4 regions of the Solwaraspora sp. WMMD406 genome follow, and region 4 is predicted to be linked to each of the others. Evidence: riboswitches for the same ligand, from Rfam matches in the RefSeq annotation. Region 4 holds a riboswitch; each other region holds the start of a gene.
What was found. A riboswitch is a leader RNA that binds a small molecule or an ion and turns the genes downstream of it on or off. The one in region 4 is predicted to bind cyclic di-AMP.
Positions count from the first base shown of each region.

Region 1: it holds a riboswitch for cyclic di-AMP, as region 4 does, so the genes downstream of both, O7632_RS02310 (NlpC/P60 family protein) here and O7632_RS25280 (NlpC/P60 family protein) in region 4, are expected to answer to the same signal.
Region 2: it holds a riboswitch for cyclic di-AMP, as region 4 does, so the genes downstream of both, O7632_RS05385 (hypothetical protein) here and O7632_RS25280 (NlpC/P60 family protein) in region 4, are expected to answer to the same signal.
Region 3: it holds a riboswitch for cyclic di-AMP, as region 4 does, so the genes downstream of both, O7632_RS12890 (hypothetical protein) here and O7632_RS25280 (NlpC/P60 family protein) in region 4, are expected to answer to the same signal.

Region 1 is NZ_JARUBF010000001.1:533,739-538,596, reverse strand. Features, by position in the region: gene O7632_RS02320 (GPP34 family phosphoprotein) at 1-238, opposite strand, end outside; gene O7632_RS02315 (C40 family peptidase) at 379-1,437, shown strand; cyclic di-AMP (ydaO/yuaA leader) riboswitch at 1,692-1,832, shown strand; gene O7632_RS02310 (NlpC/P60 family protein) at 1,838-2,872, shown strand; gene dcd (dCTP deaminase) at 2,998-3,576, opposite strand; gene O7632_RS02300 (pyridoxamine 5'-phosphate oxidase family protein) at 3,665-4,174, shown strand; tRNA gene O7632_RS02295 (tRNA-Gly) at 4,246-4,319, shown strand; gene O7632_RS02290 (hypothetical protein) at 4,778-4,858, opposite strand, start outside.
Region 2 is NZ_JARUBF010000001.1:1,198,774-1,203,631, reverse strand. Features, by position in the region: gene O7632_RS05400 (response regulator transcription factor) at 1-15, opposite strand, end outside; gene O7632_RS05395 (cellulose binding domain-containing protein) at 64-1,161, opposite strand; gene O7632_RS05390 (TrkA family potassium uptake protein) at 2,063-2,686, opposite strand; cyclic di-AMP (ydaO/yuaA leader) riboswitch at 3,040-3,176, shown strand; gene O7632_RS05385 (hypothetical protein) at 3,179-4,204, shown strand; gene O7632_RS05380 (glycoside hydrolase family 65 protein) at 4,315-4,858, opposite strand, start outside.
Region 3 is NZ_JARUBF010000001.1:2,828,286-2,833,143, reverse strand. Features, by position in the region: gene O7632_RS12900 (AAA family ATPase) at 1-584, shown strand, start outside; gene O7632_RS12895 (cation diffusion facilitator family transporter) at 714-1,622, shown strand; cyclic di-AMP (ydaO/yuaA leader) riboswitch at 1,791-1,920, shown strand; gene O7632_RS12890 (hypothetical protein) at 1,927-3,084, shown strand; gene O7632_RS12885 (glycosyl hydrolase) at 3,503-4,858, shown strand, end outside.
Region 4 is NZ_JARUBF010000001.1:5,702,496-5,707,353, forward strand. Features, by position in the region: gene O7632_RS25260 (DUF3817 domain-containing protein) at 1-30, shown strand, start outside; gene O7632_RS25265 (DUF397 domain-containing protein) at 163-378, opposite strand; gene O7632_RS25270 (helix-turn-helix transcriptional regulator) at 676-1,542, shown strand; gene O7632_RS25275 (DUF6232 family protein) at 1,579-2,289, opposite strand; cyclic di-AMP (ydaO/yuaA leader) riboswitch at 2,759-2,891, shown strand; gene O7632_RS25280 (NlpC/P60 family protein) at 2,935-3,861, shown strand; gene O7632_RS25285 (sigma-70 family RNA polymerase sigma factor) at 3,994-4,858, opposite strand, start outside.

The DNA of each region.
Region 1 (4,858 bases), 5.2 Mb from region 4:
CGGGATGGACGGTGCCCGCATCGTCGGGGTGGACGGTGCCCGCATCGTCGGGGTGGACCGTACCGTCGGGGTGGACCGTACCGTCGGGGTGGACGGTGACCGCACCGTCGAGGGCGAGATCGAGCAGGATGGCTCCACTGACGGCGTAGTCCAGCTCGGGCGATCCGACTATCGGGTCACCTGACTGGTCGTCGTAGGCGAGCAGGGTGAGTTCCTCGGCCAGGATGAGCGCACTCATGACGTCACGCTAACCCGGTCTGACGGTATGCGCCCGCGACACCGTCTTGAAGGTTCGGCGGCGATTCCAATAAGGTGGGAGCCCGACCGCTGCGGATGTCGGCCTCCGTTCCCCCGCCCGCGAGGCCCCGGCGATCGTTAATGAAGGAGTCGCTGCCAATGGCACGTGTGCTCACCCATTCGCACACCCGAGATTACTCTCGGTCGCAATTCGGATACGTGAAGCGTTCATTGGTGATCTCGGGCCGAGCAATCCTGGCCGTGCTGGTGCCGCTGGTCTTGACGCTGCTGCCGGCCGTCCCGGCTCAGGCGGAGCCCACGCTGGCCGAGATCGAGGCCGAGCTCGACGCTCAGTGGCTGAAGCTCGAACCGGTCATCGAGCAGTACAACAAGGTGCACAGCGAACTTCGGGCCAATCAGAAGAAGGCCGCCGACCTGGACGAGCGGATCCGTCCGCTGTCGCTGCAGGCCGACCTCGCCGCCGACGAGATCGGCGAGGTCGCGAACCGCTATTACCGTACGGGTCCGTCGAGCGAGCTCAACGCCTTGCTGACAACGGGGTCGCCGACCAGTCTCGCCGATCAACTCCTCGTGCTCGACCGGCTGACCAAGCAGCGGCATGAGCAGATCGCTGCGGTGCTCGCCACCCGGGACGAATATCTGGCGCAGAAGCGGACCCTCGACGAGCTCATTGCCACCCAGCAGCAGCAGGACGCCGAACTCGCGGCCAAGCGTAAAGCGATCGACGCGGAGATCGACCGCTTGGAGCAGATGCGTACCGCCGCGTACCGGACGGCGAGCACGAGCGGAGGCTCCGGCGCGTCGGGGCCCTGTCCGGCGGTGTCGGTCGGTGGTGCGGCCGGAACCGCGGTCCGGACGGCGTGTGCCCAACTCGGCAAGCCGTACGTCTGGGGGGCCACCGGGCCGAACGCATTCGACTGTTCCGGCCTGACCCAGTACGCCTGGGCGCAGGCGGGCGTACGGCTGACTCATTACACCGGTGCCCAGTGGAACGAGGGCCGTTCGATCAGCCGTTCGGAGGCCAGACCGGGCGATTTGGTCTTCTTCTTTAGTGATCTACATCACGTGGGTTTGTACATCGGAAACGGTCTCATGGTGCACGCGCCCCGCGCGGGACAGCCGGTGCAAATGGAGAACATCGATCACATGCCGGTCGCTGGATTCCGGCGCGTGGGTTGATCGTGCAGGTCGGCGGCAGGGGTGGTGCGGCGCGGCGATAGTCGGTCGGCGAGCGGGCCGCTCGGGTGGGTCGTCTCGATATCAGGCGGCCCACCCGCTTCATTCGAACGTTTGATCGACGAACAGCGATACTAATTGCGATCGTACGTTCACGCAAAGAAATGAGTAGTCTAGTCGCTTGCGTCTGAAGAACGCCACTCTCTACTCTTGGGGATCGTCGAGTCGGGAGGACGCCAGCCACCCCGGTTGGCCTCGGCCCGACACCGCCGAATCGTCGCGCACAACGAACCGGGGACCCAGGCACCTCGGGGTGAGTCCGCAGCTTCCCTGCGGTAGGGCGTCTCTCTTCCGCCCGAACCCGTCAGCTAACCCGGTAGGCGGTCTGGGGAGAAGGAGTCCGGTGGCTAGGAAAGCCCTGCGGCTGAGCTCCGAGTGGCCCGACCGGGACCGCGAGCCGCGCCAGCCACGCCGTACCCGTCGACGGTTCGTCGACGCCGCGCTCGCCGTCACCACCGGTGTCGGTCTGCTGTTGACCGCGGCACCGGTCCAGGCCCAACCGACCGTCGCGCAGATCGAAGCCCAGATCGACGAGGTGTGGGCCGAGCTCGAGCCCACGATCGAACGGCACAACGCGGTCCGCCAGGACCTCAACGCCAAGAAGAAGCAGGCGAAAGCACTCGCCGACAAGATCCAGCCGCTGCAGATTCAGATCGATCTGGCCATGGACCGGGTCAGTGAGTTCGCCGCCCGGTCATACAAGGGCGGCAGCCCTTCGATGGTCAACGCGATCCTGACGAACGGCACCCCGACCGCCCTCGCCGACCAGCTCGAGCTGCTCGACCAGTTCGCCCGTCGGCAGGCCCGCGACGTGCAGGCGGTGGTCGACCTCAAGGAGGAGTACGCCGCCCAGAAGGAACCGCTCGACGCGCTCGTGGTCGAGTTGACCCGTACCGAAGCGCAGTTGGCGGCCAAGGCCAAGGAGATCGACGCCGAAGTCGACCGGCTGCAGGACCTGCGGCTCGAGGCGTACGGGTCGACCACCACGCTCGGCTCGCTGCGCCCGGCGCCCTGCCCGGCGAGCTACCCGGGCGGCGCGGCGGGCAAGGCGGTCACGTTCGCCTGCGCGCAGATCGGCAAACCGTACGTCTGGGGGTCCGGGGGTCCGAACAGCTACGACTGTTCCGGACTGACCTCGGCCGCGTGGCGACAGGGTGGCGTCTCGCTGCCGCACAACGCCGCCCGGCAACGTCAGGTGATCCCGAGCGTCAGCCGATCCGAACTCCGTCCCGGCGACCTGATCTTCTACTACAGCGGTCTGTCGCACGTCGGCATGTACGTCGGCGACGGATGGATCGTGCACGCCTCACGCGCCGGTGAACCGGTCCAGATGCGCAAGATCGGTTCTGACGTTCACAGCTACGGCAGGCCCGGATAGCTCCACTCCTCCCCATGGCCTGGCGCACGCCGCAGATTCCCCCGTCGTGCGGCGGCACCGGCCACCAGGAAAGGCGTCCTCCCAGGTCTCCCCCCGGCTTGGGAGGGCGCCTTTCGCCATCTGGCTCAGCCGGTTGGCCAGGTCCGCCACTGCTTCCACGAACGGCTCGGAGTCGGTCCACGTTGCCCCTGGTAGCGCGAACCGTAGACCGACGATCCGTAGGGGTGTTCGGCGGCGGAGGAGAGCCGGAAGATGCACAGCTGGCCGATCTTCATCCCCGGCCACAGCTTGATCGGCAGGTTGGCGACGTTGGAGAGCTCCAGCGTGACGTGGCCGGAAAATCCTGGATCGATGAAGCCGGCGGTCGAGTGGGTCAGCAGCCCCAGCCGCCCCAGGCTCGACTTGCCCTCCAGCCGGGCGGCGAGCGCGTCGCCCAGGGAAACGACCTCGAGTGTGGAGGCGAGGACGAACTCGCCGGGGTGCAGCACGAATGGGTCGCCCGCCGGGACCTCGACCTGGGACGTCAGGTCGTCCTGTCGGGTCGACGGGTCGATGTGGGTGTAGAGGTGGTTGTTGAAGACTCGGAAGTAGCGGTCGAGCCGGACATCGATGCTGGACGGCTGGATGAGTGCGGGCTCGAACGGATCGAGCGACAGGTTGCCGTTCTTGGTCTCCGCGACGATGTCCCGGTCGGAGAGGAGCATCGTCACACCATAGCGACCGTGCCGCGCGCAGCGGGCACGGGCAGCGCGTTCGCTGGATATTCGAACACATGTTCGATAGGCTGTCGGCATGGCGACCTGGTCCGAGTTCGCAGCCGACGAGCCCCGGCTGGCCACGGCGATCCGACTCCTCATGCAGCAGTACGGTCCCGGCCTTGGCTACCTCGCCACGGTCCGGGCCGACGGCGGCCCGCGTGTGCACCCGGTCTCCCCGGTGATCACCCAGCACGGGTTGTTCTGCTTCATCATCGACTCGCCCAAGCGTCGAGACCTGGAGCGCGACGGCCGCTACGCGCTCCACTCGTTCCCGCCGGAGGAGAGCGACGACGAGGCCTACCTGGCCGGGCGGGCGCATCCGGTCGACGACGTCGCCCGGGTGGCCCGGCTCGCCGGCGAGCTGGGGGCGTCGCCACACGTCGACTGGCGGCTGTTCGAGTTCACCGTCGACGTGGCGATGATCGCCCGACGCTCGGCGGCCCACGCCACCGCCGCGCTCGTCGAACAGCCCGCCGTACAGGTGTGGCTCGATCCGACCAGCGACAGCGTACGCAGCCCGCTGCCCGACCAGGTCGCCTGCTGAGCAGTCGGCCTGCTGAGCGGCTGAGCCCTGTTGCGCACCCGACGCTCTGGCGAGGTAGAGTGATCCCGCTCGCGGGTGTAGTTCAATGGCAGAACATCAGCTTCCCAAGCTGACAGTGCGGGTTCGATTCCCGTCACCCGCTCCACGCACGGAAGCCCTGGTCAGGACCAATGGTCCGCCAGGGCTTCCGTAACTCTAGGAGATGCTGAAACAGGCGGGGGCCATTAGCGGGCCATTGTCACGCTTAGCCGCGAGCTAGAGCGATGATCAAGCTGGTCACAGCGCTAATGAAGGCCGCGAGGGCCAGGAGGAACCCACGCGCTGCATGGATGCCTCGAATGACTCTACGTGAACCTTGCCGTTGCTCGTGGTTGTCCGCGCGGGTCCGTCTTGTTACGGTCATCGAGGTGCCTTCCTTCGAGGCTCTAGCGAGGGGCTTGCGGGCAGGTGATCTGGAACGGCATCCGTGGCTAGACGGGTGCCGTTTCCTATGGGTTGTAAGTCAGGACAGGCCTTGACTCACGGGACCTTCAGCTACCGTACGTGGCGAACCCCGTACGAAAGAAGGCCTGGGTGCAGAGTGAGTGAGGATGAATGCCACATTCATCCATAGGGCTTCTCTGGATGCTCTGCAACCCGCTTGACCTTGCGCTTGCCCGGCTTGCGCCGCGCGGCCTTTACCGC
Region 2 (4,858 bases), 4.5 Mb from region 4:
CACCAGCACCCGCATGCGGGCGAGGCTAGCAAGCCGTCGTCACCACGGCATGTCTCCCGGCGATCAGCCGGCGATCGCGCACGTGCCGCCGTTGAGCCGGAAGCCGGTCGGTGCGGGGCTGCCACCGTTGGCGAAGCCGAGGAAGCCGAGCTGCGTACTGCCGCCGGCGCTGATCCGGCTGTTCCAACTGGTGTTGCGGACGGTGACGTCCGGGCCGACCAGGTCGACGGGTTCTGCTCCCCAGAGCTGGCCGATCCGCTCGTCACCCGAGTGGGTCCAGCTCAGCGTCCAGCCGTCGATCGTGGTCGGGCCGAGGTTGCGGATCGTCAGCTGGGCCTGGAACGCCCCGGGCCACTGGTTGGTCACCTGGTAGTTGACCGCGCAGCTGGCGGTGTTCGGGGTGGTGACGACGGTCAGCGGGGTGGACACGGCCGAGGCGTTGCCGGCGTCGTCGTGGGCCCGTACGGCGAAGGTGTAGCTGGTGCCGGGCTGCAGACCGCCGACCCGGGCGGTGGGACCGGTCGGTGGATGCTGCGGGGCGGTCGCCACCGGGGTGGTGGTCCCGTCCGGATGGATGCGCAGCACTTCGTACCAGGCGACGTAGACGTTGTCGGTGGACCGGGTCCAGAGCAGGGTCACCGAGTCGGTGCCGATCGTGGTGGCCGTCAGTCCGGTGGGGGTGCTGGGCGGCTGGGCGTCGCCGGGCGGCATGGTGAGCCGCAGGCTGGGGTTGGAGGTCGACCGGTTGCCGGCCGCGTCGTAGGCGTACGCCCAGAACTGGTAGGTGACCGAGGGGTACAGCCCGTCGATGGTGATCTCGTTGGTCGGAGTTCGCTTGATGAGGATGTAGTCGGACTGGAGTTGGGCGACTTCGTACCCGGCCACTCCGACGTCGTCGGTGGACGCCGCCCAGGTGAGGGTGACGTCGGTCTCGCTGATGTCGACGACGGTGATCGGCCCGGGGGTCGTCGGTGGCGTGGTGTCCGCCGTGGTCGTGGCTGCTGCCGCCGGTACCGCCGGCAGCAGCAGGATCGCGGTCACACCGACCGCCAGGGCCGTCAGGGAGGCCGAGCGGAACGGTCGCCGCCGGCTGGCGGGTACGCCGGGTTCCTGCGGAGGTGCGGTACGACGGCTGGGGTGGGACGAGTGGAGTTCCGGCATTGGCCCTCGATTCCGTTGTCGGGCGCGGCAGGACGGCAGGGCACCCATTCATTCATGATTGACGATGCATGAGCTCGGGCATCTATGATATAGATCACTAGCGATTCGTGGCTCGAGACGCGCCGGGCGATGCCACACCGGCCCTGAGCCCGTCTCGCCCGCGCCGCGCGGCCGCCCGCCGCGAGCGCCCGAACGTCGCCGGCCCACCATCTGCGGCGCCACCCCGACACCGGTCGCCACCCGACGGAACCGACCGCGAGCTGCGGGAACGATCTTCACCACCAGCACCTCGCCCCGTCCGACGAGGGCCACGGTGATCGATCTCGTCCGGGACCTATACACAATCAAGCCCGCCGATACATCGGCGGGCTGGGTGAGGCTGTCGGTCGAACCGGCGTCGCGGTCCTGACTTGTCGGCGATTCCACGTCGTAACAATCGGGGACTAGCGTGGGGACGGGGAGGGCAACCCCCGTCCCCACCATCAGTTACTCACACGCACGAGTGGAATGGCGTCCAGGTCGTGCGTGACGCGCGGGAGCCGGGCCACGCGAGTGGCTCTGGTTCCACCTCCTCTCGACAGGTGGTGCGTGGCTGGCGGCGGAGTCCGGGCTGGCCCGCCGCCAGCCGTACGGCTGAGCGGTCGGCGCGGATGAGGCAAGGCCTCGTCGCGCCATACGTAGTTCACCGTTCGGGGTGCACATCCATCAATGGAAGCGCTCCCATGGGAGGACTGTAGCCTGAGTCACGAGTTTGCGAAAGTCCAAAGCCTGATCAGCTCACGAAATGAAGGCGTGACGAGACGGTTACGACCTGGATCAGAGGCGGACGATCACCGGAAACCCTTCCGACATCGACCGTTGGCCCGCCGGACCAGGCCGGGACGCCCGCAGGACGGACGAGTCAGCGACCGAACTTCTCGACCTGGGCGGTCGCACCGGCGACGATCAGCAACGCGTCCGGCGGGATCACCGTCTCCGGGCCGGCGTAGCGGAAGTCCGCGTCCCGCTCCTTGATTCCGACCACGGTGATGCCGTACTGCTGGCGCAGCCGTGACCGGGCCAGCGTCTGGCCGGCCGCCTGCGGCGGGGCACAGACCTTGGCGATCGCGAACCCGTCGTCGAACTCGATGAAGTCGATCATCTTGCTGGCCAGCAGGTGCGCCACCCGGTCGCCCATGGCCGCCTCGGGGAAAATCACGTGATCCGCGCCGACGGACGCCAGGATGCGCCCGTGCTTGGCGGTGATCGCCTTCGCCCAGATCTCCGCCACACCGACCTCGGTCAGCGCCACCACGGTGAGGATGCTCGCCTCGATGTCCGAACCGATGCCGACAACAGCCCGGCGGTATCCACCCACGCCCAGTTGCCGCAGCACCGCCTCGTCGGTGGCGTCGGCTTCGACCGCCCGGGGCAGCCGGTCCGCCCAGTGCTGCACCCGCTTGGGATGGTCGTCGATGCCGAGGACCTCGTGACCGAGCCGCCGCAGCGAACCGGCGACCTGTCCGCCGAACCGGCCGAGACCGATGACCACGACCGGATCATCGGTCGGTGCCTCAGGATCGGAGGAACCCGGTGCCCCGGGGTCGGAGGAACTCTGTTCCGGCACGCCACGCCCCCACCCTGCCGTCGATGGACCGGACTGATAAACAAAACGCCTTTATGAGACCTTATCCCTTCAAAGCGTGATCGTGGAGTGGGATGGCATCACCCATCCGGCAACCCCCGGTGCACCCTCGAATGCAGACAGTGGACGTTACCGAAAGCGTTGTCCGTTAACGTGATTTTGCTGCTCAGTGACGCCCATCGAGGTGTCGAAGCCGCTCACCGATCCGGTAAGCTTGCCGGCGGTCTCCGCCCGGTGGCGCCCCCCGGTGCCGGCGGTGACCGCCGCCCAATCACCCTCCGGGGTGAGCCGGGGAACCAGGTTCCACTGGGGTGAATCCGCGATCACGCGGTAGGGATCGTTCCGTCCCGAACCCGTCAGCTAACTCGGTCGGCGGCCAAGGAAAGGAACAGGATGACCGCACCCCTCCGCCGGCGGTTCACGCTGGCCTCGGCGCTCGTCGCCGTCACCGCCCTGCTCGCCGGCGGCCTCGTCGCCCCGTCTTCCGCCGCCGCCGCGCCGTCCACGCCGGAGGGCGAAGGCGCGCCCCCGCTGCTGAGTGAAGTGCTGGACTCCACCGGTCGCGGATTCGTCGAAGCCAAGGCTGCCGTCGAGGAGTCCCGCAAGCGACAGCTGCAGCTCAGCCTCGAACTGGAGAAGGTCGAGGACCGCCTGGCGGCGCTAACTCCGCAAATCGGGCAGGTCGCCTCCAACTCCTACCGGCTGGGTCGGATCACCCCGGTCATGGTGCTACTCAACAGCGCCAGCCCGGACGATCTGCTGGACCGGGCCGAAGGCCTGGACATGATCGCCATGCACGACAACAAGCGGGTACGGGAACTCAACGAGGCTCGGGAGCAGGCCGAGCGGGCCAAGGCCGCGATCGACGCCGAGGTGGCCCGCGAGGAGCAGCAACTCGAAGTGATGGCCCGGCAGAAGCGGGAGGCCGAGAAGGCGCTGCAGCTGGTCGGAGCGGTGGCCACCAACGGTTTCGTCTCGGCGACCTCACCGGTGGCCGCCCAGGCGCCACGCAACTCGGACGGCTCCTGGCCCTCGCAGTCGTGCAGCCTGGACGACCCCACCACGAACGGTTGCATCACCCCACGCACGATGCACGCGCTCAACGAAGCCAAGAAGGCCGGGTTCACCCGCTTCGTCTCCTGCTTCCGGCCAGGTGGCCCGTTCGAACACCCGAAGGGCCGGGCCTGCGACTTCTCGATGCAGTCCAGTGGCTTCGGCGGAGACGCGACCGGCGACGCCCGGCTCTACGGCAACAACCTGACCGCGTTCCTGGTCCGCAACGCCGACAAGCTCGGCATCCTCTACGTCATCTGGTACCGCCAGTTCTGGTCCCCGACCACCGGCTGGAGTTCCTACAGCGGCGCCGGGGGCGACCCGAGCAGCGACCACACCAACCACGTACATCTGTCTCTGCTGTGACGGGTGCCGCGCCGGCCGGTCTGGACGACCCGACCGGCGCGGCACCTCGAACAGGCGTGGACGGCGGCACCTCGAACAGGCGTGGAGGGTAGGACGGTGCCGCCAGCCGGTCAGTCCGTGCGGGCCGAACGACGCACCGGGGACCGGCCCGCCGGCTGCTGCGGCGGCGGCCCGGACGGACCAGCGGTCGGGATCGTCTTGGTCACCGGCTTGTCGGCGGCGACGGTGATCGGCTCGCCGTGGTGGGTCAGGTCGATGCTGGCGTTCGGGTCGCCGTCGCGCAACGAGTACGTGACCTCGTCGCGCTGGACGGACACCCGCAACCGCATCCCCCGCCACATCATGGCGAACTCCAGCCGGTTGATCCGTTGCGGCAACCGGGGTGCGAAGGAGAGTTCACCGGTGTGGTCCCGCATCCCGCCGAACCCGGCCACCAAGGCGATCCACGCCCCGGCGAGCGCCGCGACGTGGATGCCGTCCCGGGTGTTGCGGTTGATGTCGTGCAGGTCCATCAACGCCGCCTCGCCCATGTAGTCGTGGGCGAGTTCGAGATGTCCCGTCTCGGCGGCGATCACCGACTGGGTGCACGCCGACAGCGACGAGTCACGAACCGTACGGCGCTCGTAGTAGGCGAAGTTGCGGACCTTCTCCTCG
Region 3 (4,858 bases), 2.9 Mb from region 4:
CCTGGACGGTGGTCGGGGATCCGGCGCAGACGTCGTGGACCGGGGATCCGGTCGAGCTGGCCCAGGCCCGGGACCGGGCGTTGGGGCGGCGGCCGCGACGGGAGTTCGTGCTGACCACCAACTACCGCAATCCGGCGGAGATTTTCGAGTTGGCGGCCGGGGTGATCCGGGAGATCGCGCCCGACGCCGTACTGCCGGCGGCGGTACGGTCCACCGGCGTGGTGCCACGGCAGGACCGGGTCGCGGCGGCGGCGCTGCCTGCGGCGGTACGCGACGCGGCGACCGCACTGCTCACCGCGGTGGAGGGGACGGTGGGGGTGATCGCGCCGTTGGCCCGGCACGAGGAGGTGGCCGGCTGGCTCGAGGGCTTCGCCGACCCCCGGCTGCGGGTGGTGTCGAGCTTGCAGGCCAAGGGCATGGAGTACGACGGGGTGGTGCTGGTCGGCGGCGCCGAGATCCGTACGGAGTCGGAGGCAGGTGTGCGCACGCTCTATGTCGCACTGTCCCGCGCGACTCAGCGGCTGATCACCATCGACGAGGCACGGGACGACTCGGTCGGACTCGGCGAGGTCCCCGGCCGGTAGGCGGGTTTCGACTCGGCGGGACGACTTGGCGAGACGACTCGGCCGACTTCACCACCGCTCTTTATTGCACATATAGCGATGTGCGCATTAATCTGCTGTTGGTGGGCCGGACGACGGAAGGTGGCGAGCGTGGGCGCGGGACACGATCACGGCGCGAGCGCCGCCGGCCTGCGGCACCGGGGGCGACTCTGGGCAGCGTTCGTCCTGTTGGCGGTCTTCATGGTCGTCGAAGCGGTGGCCGCGCTGCTGACCGGCTCCCTCGCGCTGCTCTCCGACGCCGGTCACATGTTCACCGACGTCCTGGGCATCGGAATGGCCCTGGCCGCGATCACCGCGACCCGCCGACCCACTGACGATCCGCAGCGCACCTTCGGCCTCTACCGGTTGGAAGTGCTGGCCGCCCTGACCAACGCGATCCTGCTCGGCGGGGTCGCGGTCTACGTACTGGTCGAGGCGGTCCGCCGGTTCGCGGCACCGGAGCCGGTGCCGGCCGGACCGATGCTGGTGGTGGCCTTGGCCGGACTGGTGGCCAACGTGGTCGCCTTCGCCCTGCTGCGGGCCGGCGCGCGGGACAACATCAACGTACGCGGCGCCCACCTCGAAGTCTTCGGTGACCTGATCGGGTCGGTCGGCGTGATCGCCGCCGCGCTCGTGATCGCCACCACCGGCTGGTGGTACGCCGATCCGGCGGTCGCCGTCGGTGTGGGTCTGTTCATCCTGCCGCGCACCTGGCGACTGGCCACCGCCGCGATCCGGATCCTGGTGCAGGCCGCCCCGAAGCACCTGGACGTGCCGCGGGTGCGGGACTGTCTGGCGGCCGTACCCGGGGTGCGGGACGTGCACGACCTGCACGTCTGGACGCTCACCTCGGGGATGGAGGTGGCCTCGGCGCACCTGACCGTGGAACCGGCGGCCGAGATCGGCGGGGTGCTACGCGACGCCAGAACAGCTTTGCACCGCGAGTTCGGGATCGATCACGCTACGCTACAAGTCGAACCTCCGACACCGACCGACGCCTGCGGACCGACCCACTGGTGATTAGTGGATGCTTAAATCTCGTGACCTTCCCGCGACACTAGCCACCTCGCTGATCTGATATTTCCTATTAATCTGGACAAAACATGTTGGTCAATGTCGAGACAGGAGCCTCCACAGCCGGTAGTCTCGGCTCCGGCCACCGTCAGGGCGGCGCCCCTCCGGCGCTCGCGGGGGCCGTCGCCTAATCGCCTCACGGCGAGCCGGGGAACCACGTTCCTGGGGTGCATCCGCGCCAGCGGTAGGGATCTTCCGTCCCGAACCCGTCAGCTAACCCGGTCGGCGGCTGACGGAAGGAACTCCGCACGTGACATCCACAATTGACAGGAGAGCCCGGTTCGGGTTACTCGCGGCGCTGACCGTGGTCCTGATCGCGATCACCGGGGCCCCGCCGGGCCCGTCCGCCGAAGCGGCACCGCCGACCCGCGCCCCCGCCGACGCCGACGACGAGGGCGGCACGCCCAGCCTGCGCAAGGAACTCGACGCGGCGTCCAAAGGCTGGATCGACGCGAAGGCAGCGCTCGACCACTCGACCAAACGCGAACGGCAACTGACCGAACAGTTGACCGGGATCGAGGCCGACCTGAGGGTGCGCAACGACAACGTCGGGCAACTCGTCGACCGCGCGTACCGTAACGGCCGGCTGGGACCGGTCTCCGCGTTGCTCAACAGCACCTCGCCGGAAGGCTTCCTGGACCGGGCGGCCGCGCTGAGCGCCGTGACCGCCAACGAGGAAAAGCAGCTGCGTGAGCTGTACCGCACCCGCGACCAGGTCACCCGGTCGAAGGCTGCCATCGACCACGAGATCCGCGAGCAGCGAAAGCAGCTCACCATCATGGATCAGCGCAAGAACCAGGCCGAGCGGGCGCTCGCCGTCGCCATCGCCGCCGAGGAACGTGCCGAGGCCGAACGGGCCGCCGCAGCCGAGCGAGCCGCCAGCAGCTCGTCCGGGTCGTCGTCGTCCGGGTCGTCGTCGTCCGGGTCGTCGTCGTCCGGGTCGTCGTCGTCCGGGTCGTCGTCGGGCTCGAGCAGCGCGTCCGCCACGCCGGCACCACGCAACGCGAACGGCTCATGGCCCTCGGAATCGTGCAGCATCAACGACCCGACCACCTCGGGCTGCATCACGCCACGGACCCTGCATGCGCTCAACCAGGCGAAGGCGGCGGGTTTCACCCGATACGTCTCCTGCTTCCGTAACGGCGGCTCGGGTGAGCACCCGAAGGGACGCGCCTGCGACTTCGCAGCCCAGCCGAACGGCTTCGGTGGGGCCGCCAGCGGTGGGGACAAGACCTACGGCGACAACCTGGCCAACTACTACATCAACAACGCCGACCGACTCGGCGTGCTCTACGTGATCTGGTACAAGCGCATCTGGCTGCCGAGCAGCGGCTGGAAGGCGTACAGCGGCGCGGGCGGCGACCCGTCCAGCGACCACACAAACCACGTTCACCTCTCCGTCTACTGATCGGGCAGCGCGGCACGAGACGCGGCACGAAGGCGGGCTCACCGGTACCGGTGAGCCCGCCTTCGTGCCGCGTCCACGTCCGAAATCAATAGCACCCCGTCGCGGAGGGCAAGACCCTGTCGCCGACCGTCCACAGTTGACAATCTGTCGCTGAGAGCGCTCTTTCGACATGAGAGAGCATGGCCGCTCACCAGCGTAATCATCGACCCAACAGCCCGTGAGAGCGCTCTCTCAGGCGTTTATATAGCACCACCGGCCGCACTGTCAACAGAGACGACCCACCGGTCCGGAACTTCGAAAAAACCGGTGCCCGGACATTGACAGAGGTCTGCCGCTCTGGTGACCTCCTGGCAATAACTCATTAATGGGCGTGAAATTTCTTACCGACATCGACGCGCCCGATCAAACCGGAGGCACCATGAACCTGTCGATCCGTGGAGTGGGATCCGGCCGCGTCCCACGCCGGCTCCTGGCCGCCACCGCCGCCACGGCGTTGGTGGCCAGCGGGCTGATCTTCGGCGTACTGCGTACCGCCGATGCCGCCACCGTCGGTGCCGGCAGCTACACCACGACCCGGCCCGCCGGCGCGGCAGCCCCCACCGCCTGCGGCACCATCGCCACCAACCCCCGGCAGTACGTCACCGCCAACGCCCCCGCCGGCGCGGTACCCACCAATGACTGGTGGTCGTCGCTACTGTTCAAGCGCTACAACTGCGCCTACTCCGAACCGTTGCACGCCCACCCGATGTCCTTCCAGCCGACCTCGGGCGGCCTCGGGATCTCGTACACCACCGAAGCCGCCATCTCCGGCACCTCGACCGGCGTCGGCGAATACCACTACCCGTACACCCGGGAGTTCACCCTCGGCGTGGCCGGACTCGCCGCACCCGACGTCAAGGTCGATGGCTGGAGCGACTGGACGGTCAGCCCCTACTGGTCGGACGGCGCCCGCACCCTGCGGGCCACCGTCGGCCACGGTCTGCCGTTCGTGTACGCCCAAGTCACCGGCGGCAACGCGCAACTGAGCTTTCCCGGCACCCCGACGGTCTGGCACCACAGCGGCAGCCGGGTGGGCTTCTCCATGCGCGGCCACGACTACGTGGCCTACGCACCGAGCGGCGCGAGCTGGACGGTCTCCGGGACCACCATCACCTCGACGCTCTCCGGCCGGGGCTACCTCTCCGTCGCACTGCTGCCGACCACCCCCGGCACCACCACCGCCCGACGCGTCGCGCTGATGGACAGCTACGGCCAGTACGCGCACGCGCACGTCACCGGGACCCGGGTGAGCTGGAACTACCAGCAGGCGACCAGCACCGTGCAGGCCACCTACAGCGTCACCACCGTGGCCCGCGAAGGATCAACGAACGGGACCGTGATCTCGCTCTACCCCCACCAGTGGAAGCACCTCGCCGCCGGCAGCCCGATCCCGGAGACCTACGTCTCGGCCCGAGGCCCGATGCGCAACCTGGTCGGCGCGAGCTCGTTCGGCACCGCGATGCGGTTCCACGGCGTACTGCCTGAGGTGCCAGCGGTGGCGACCAGCGCCGGCGCCGATCTCGCGACGCTGACCGCCCACCTGGACCAGGCCGCGTCCGGCGATCCGTTCGCCGGGTTCAACAACGACACCTACTGGACCGGCAAGGCGCTCGGCCGGGCCGCCCGGCTGGCCGAGATCGCCGACCAGCTCGGCCGGACCGCGCAACGCGATCATCTGCTGGCCGCGATCCGGACCCGACTGACCGACTGGTTCACCGCCAGCCCGGGCAAGAGC
Region 4 (4,858 bases):
CCGGAGCCCCGTACGGTCACCACCGGCTGAGCCCACGGACCCACCGTACGAGCGACCCGCCCACCGGGCGGACCCACGGCACCGTCGACGTGGTCGCCCGGCCGACCACGGTGCCGTCGGGGCGGACCGCCGAGCTGGCGGACCGCCCCGACGGACGATGGGTCAGTCGGCGTCACCGCCGACTCGACCCGGGCCACCGGCGCTGAACCGGGCCACGAAGGCCGTCCATGCCGGGGCGGAGAACTCCAGGTGCACGTCCGGATCGGTCGAGTCACGTACCCCGACCATCGGTCCGATCCCGGCTACCTCGACGCACGTGGTCGCCTCGCAACGGCGGCTCTTACGCCACACCGGACCGGCGGTGCTGATCCCAGTCAACCAAACTCCTTAAAAGGGCATTACTGCATAATTGCCATCAGAACCCTCGGCATTTGGGCGGACTGTATCAGCTTCGGATCTTGGCCCGACGGTGGGGAGATCGGTTGCCGGAGCGGAACATTCGGCCCACGATCCGGGCCCGCCGTCCATAGCAGACCGGATCGGCTCGGTGTAGCGTGCAATGAGGTGGCAACCAGCCAGGTGGCACTCTGCTAACAGGTGGCACTCTGCTCAGGAGCGCACTCACCGCCAGGAGCGCACTCACCCTCGGAGCCGGCTCACCCCCCGGAGCGTTCCATGCCTGCCCGACACCAGGGACCGACGATCGGCCGTCGCCGTCTTCGTGCCGCGCTGCGACGGGCCCGCGAAGCCGCGGACCTCACTCAGGATCACGTGGCACGCCAGATGGACTGGTCCCTGTCGAAACTGATCAGGATCGAGTCGGGATCGGTCAGCGTCTCGACCAACGACGTCAAGGCCCTGCTCGACCTGTACGGCGTACGCGACCACCAACAGGTCGCCCAGATGGTCGAACTCGCCCGCGCTGCCCGTCGCCGGGCCTGGTGGAGCGGATACAAGGACCGGGTGCCACCGGCCTACGCGGCGTACATCGGCTTGGAGGCGGACGCCGCCGTGCTGCAGTACTTCCAGCCGATCAGCTTTCCCGGGCTGCTACAGACCGAGGAGTACGCCCGCGCGGTCATCCCGGCCGACGGGCCGCACCACGTGCCGGCCGCCGAGATCGAGAGCCGGGTCCAGATCCGGCTGGCGCGCCAGCACGCGGTGCTGCACGGCGCCGATCCACCGCAGATCGAGGTGATCCTCGACGAGGCGGCCCTGCGACGGGTCACCGGCGGAACCCGAGTGTTGCGCGAGCAGTTGCGGCACGTGGCGACGATGTGCGCGAGAACCGGGATCACCGTACGGGTCCTGCCGTTCACCGCCGGCAGCAACACCGTGCTCGGTCCGTTCGTCATCCTGCGGTTCGCCGACCACGAGGACGGCGACGTGGTCTACGTGGAGAGCGCGCTGGTCGAGGAGATCATCGACCGACCCGCCGACGTCCGCTCTTACCAGCACGTCTTCGACCGGCTGAGGGCCGAGTCGCTCTCCCCCGCCGACTCGGTCGCGCTGCTGCGACGAATCGCCGAGGAGCTCGGCTAGCATCGGGGCCGAGGAGCGCGTCCGAGGTCGGGTCCGTCAGTCGTCCGCCGGTCGGTGCCGATCCGGCACCCACGGCTCGATGGTGACCATCGCATCGTTCGGTCCGGACAGCCGGGACACCTCCCTGGCCCGCATCAGCGCCCGGCTCACCTGGCCGTACTGACGCTCCTCGTCGCTGCTGAACAGCAGCATCATCCCGCCCCGATGCCGGCCCCAGAGTTCGAACGACCGTGGTCGCAGCCGGTCCGCCAGCCAGGCGATCCCGACCGGGATGAAGGCAGCGACCAGCAGCGCGAGGTAGGCGAGGGCACTCACCTGGTCCAGGCCCCGGGTGAAGCCGATCACCACGGCGATCACGGCCAGCACGACGGCGACGACTCCGCCGGCCCGTACGGCCAGCGGGTCCCGGGGCCCCCGGGCGGTCCGCAGGTCAGTGAGGTCTGTGATGGCGAACCGCCGACCGGCCACGACGAACCATCGGGTGGTCACCTCGATACCGGGTTGGCGGTAGAACGCACGGCCGGGCACGTCGGCGCTGGTCGCGGTGACGTCGGCCGCCGTCTCCTCGGGCCACGCCGCGCCGACGAGGCGACCCCGACCGTCGCGGGCCGCGAGTACGCTGTCCCGGCCACCGGAGGTGCGGGGGCGGGGGACGGTGTCCCGCCGGGGGACGGTGTCCTCACGCCGACCGGCTGGCCGGATGAGCGGGGATCCCCGGCGAGGCGGGGTCTGGCGAGTAGCACGCATGGCGGCCTCCGAGGGCTCGAGCGGCGCTGACCTTGGGTCCATTGTGCAAACGGCGAGCTACTCAATGGAAGCATCGCAATCTGCCACCTAGCAGACTGACGGACGGCAGGACGCATCCTGGACGTCGATTCGAGCCTTTGGTAGCGGTTTCTCCTGCTTGACGGCTACCGATCAGCGCGCAGACCGACTAATGCCACATCTCGCCCACGATCCGTGCGGCGGTTCGGAGGACGCCGGAATTCCCCGACCCACCACCTTATTCGAGGCTCCTCAGTGACTCAGAAATGACATGTGGCCACTTTCCGTGACCCTCCCGACGATCGAGCCGCCCGGATGCCAACCATCACATTGGCGGCCCTTTCCGGAGTACATCCTTACCGCTAAATTGGACCCGCTGGTCCGGTCGCCAGTCACCGACCGTGGTGACGCCGGCCCAGTGCCGCCGAATCATCACTCCCCAGTGACGCACAGTAATTCTTTGCACGTACTGGCGTGGTGGCCGGGGACCCAAGGTGCACCTGGGGTGAATCCGCGTCTCGCGGTAGGGCGAACTTCCCGTCCGAATCCGTCAGCTAACCCGGTAGGCGGCAAAGGAAGAGGGGTTCTGCGTTCTTGTCATCAGCGCGGATTCTGCTGCGCGCCGTCATGCTGACCGGAGTCACCATCGGTCTGGTGGTCCCCGCCACGGTGGCGTCCGCCCAGCCCACCGTCAGCGAACTCACGCAGCAGATCAACAAGGAATCCACCGAGCTCGCGAAGGTGGTCGAGTCGTACAACCGACTCAACGAGGAGACCAAGGCGACCCGCGCGGCGATCGAGGAGATCGACACCAAGCTGGGTCCGCTGCGGGCCGAACTGAGCCAGGCCGAGATCGAAGTCGGACAGATCGCGGTAACTGCGTACAAATCTGGCGGAATGAGCACCGCGAGCGCACTGCTCGACGGCACCTCCGACACGTTCGTGCACCGGCTCGACACCCTCGATCACCTGGCCCGGGATCGTCAGCAGCGACTAACCGACTTCACCAGCACCCAGGCGACCTACCTCGCCGAGCAGGAAAAGCTACAGGCGGCGCTGACCAAGCAGGAAGCCCAGGTCACGGAACTCTCCGAACGCAAGAAGGCGATCGAGGAGGACATCGACGAGCTGTACGCCAAGCGGGAACGAGCGTACGGCGCGGCGACCGAGACCGGCTCGTCGTACACCGGCACCGTCCCCTCGATCTCCGGCGCGGCCGGCGTGGCCGTCGAGTTCGCGTACGGAGCGATCGGCAAGCCGTACGTCTGGGCCTCGAGCGGGCCGAACGGCTACGACTGCTCGGGGCTCACCCTCGCCGCGTGGCGCAAGGCCGGCAAGAGCCTGCCGCACAACGCCGCGATGCAGTGGGACGTGGTGGCCAAGATCAACCGTGGCTCGTTGCAGCCCGGGGATCTGGTCTTCTACAACGGGCTCGCCCACGTCGCGCTCTACGTCGGCAACGGCAAGGTCATCCACGCTCCCACCTTCGGCCGCAGCGTCGAGCTGGCCAGCGTGGACATGATGACCCCGTACGGCTACGGCCGGGTGCGCTGAGGTCCTGCCGCCTACCAGGCCTCGGCTGGACACACCCAGGCCTCGGCCGAGCACCACGAGTACCGACGAGAACGTCGGCGGCCGGCGATCCGATGGGATCGCCGGCCGCTGACGTTCGGTCGGTGTGGCTGCCTAGGCGGCCTGCAGGCCCTCGGCCCGAGCCAACTCCCGCAGCCGGCCGAGAGCCTGGATCTCCAGCTGGCGGATCCGTTCCCGGGACAGCGAGAACCGCGACGCCACCTCGGTCAGTGAATGCTCCCGACCGTCTTCCAGGCCGTACCGGGCCCGCATGATGCCGGCGGACCGGTCGTCGAGATGGTTGAGCAAACCTTCGATCCGCTGCCGCTCCAGCCCGGTCAGCACGATGTCCTCCGGCGACGGCGCGTCGCTGTCGGCGACCAGGTCGCCGAGGTTGGTGTCCCCGTCGTCACCGACCGGGGTATCCAACGATACGGTGTCCTGCGACCAGCGAACGAGCTCGTGCACCCGCTCGACCGGTACGCCCAGCGATGCCGCGATCTGCTCGGGCTCGGGATCCGAGCCCAGTTCGCGGGTGAGCTGGCGGGCGACGTTGCGCATCCGGTTGACGTCCTCGACCAGGTGCACCGGCAGTCGGACGGTCCGCTCCTGCTGGGCGATGGCCCGGCTGATCGCCTGCCGGATCCACCAGGTGGCGTACGTCGAGAACTTGTAGCCGCGCTCGTAGTCGAACTTCTCCACCGCCCGGACCAGACCGGTGTTGCCCTCCTGGATCAGGTCCAGCATGGGCATGCCCGACCGTACGTAGCGCCGGGCGATCGACACCACCAGCCGCAGGTTGGCGCGGATGAACAGGTCCTTGGCCCGTTCACCGTCGACGACCAGCCGTTCCAGCTCCTCACGGCTCACGCCCGGCCGCGGCATGCCCTGCTCCAGCAGGTGCTCCGCGTACAGTCCGGCCTCGATCGCCTTGGAGAGGTCAACTTCCCCGGCCGCGTCGAGCAGCGGCGTCCGGGAG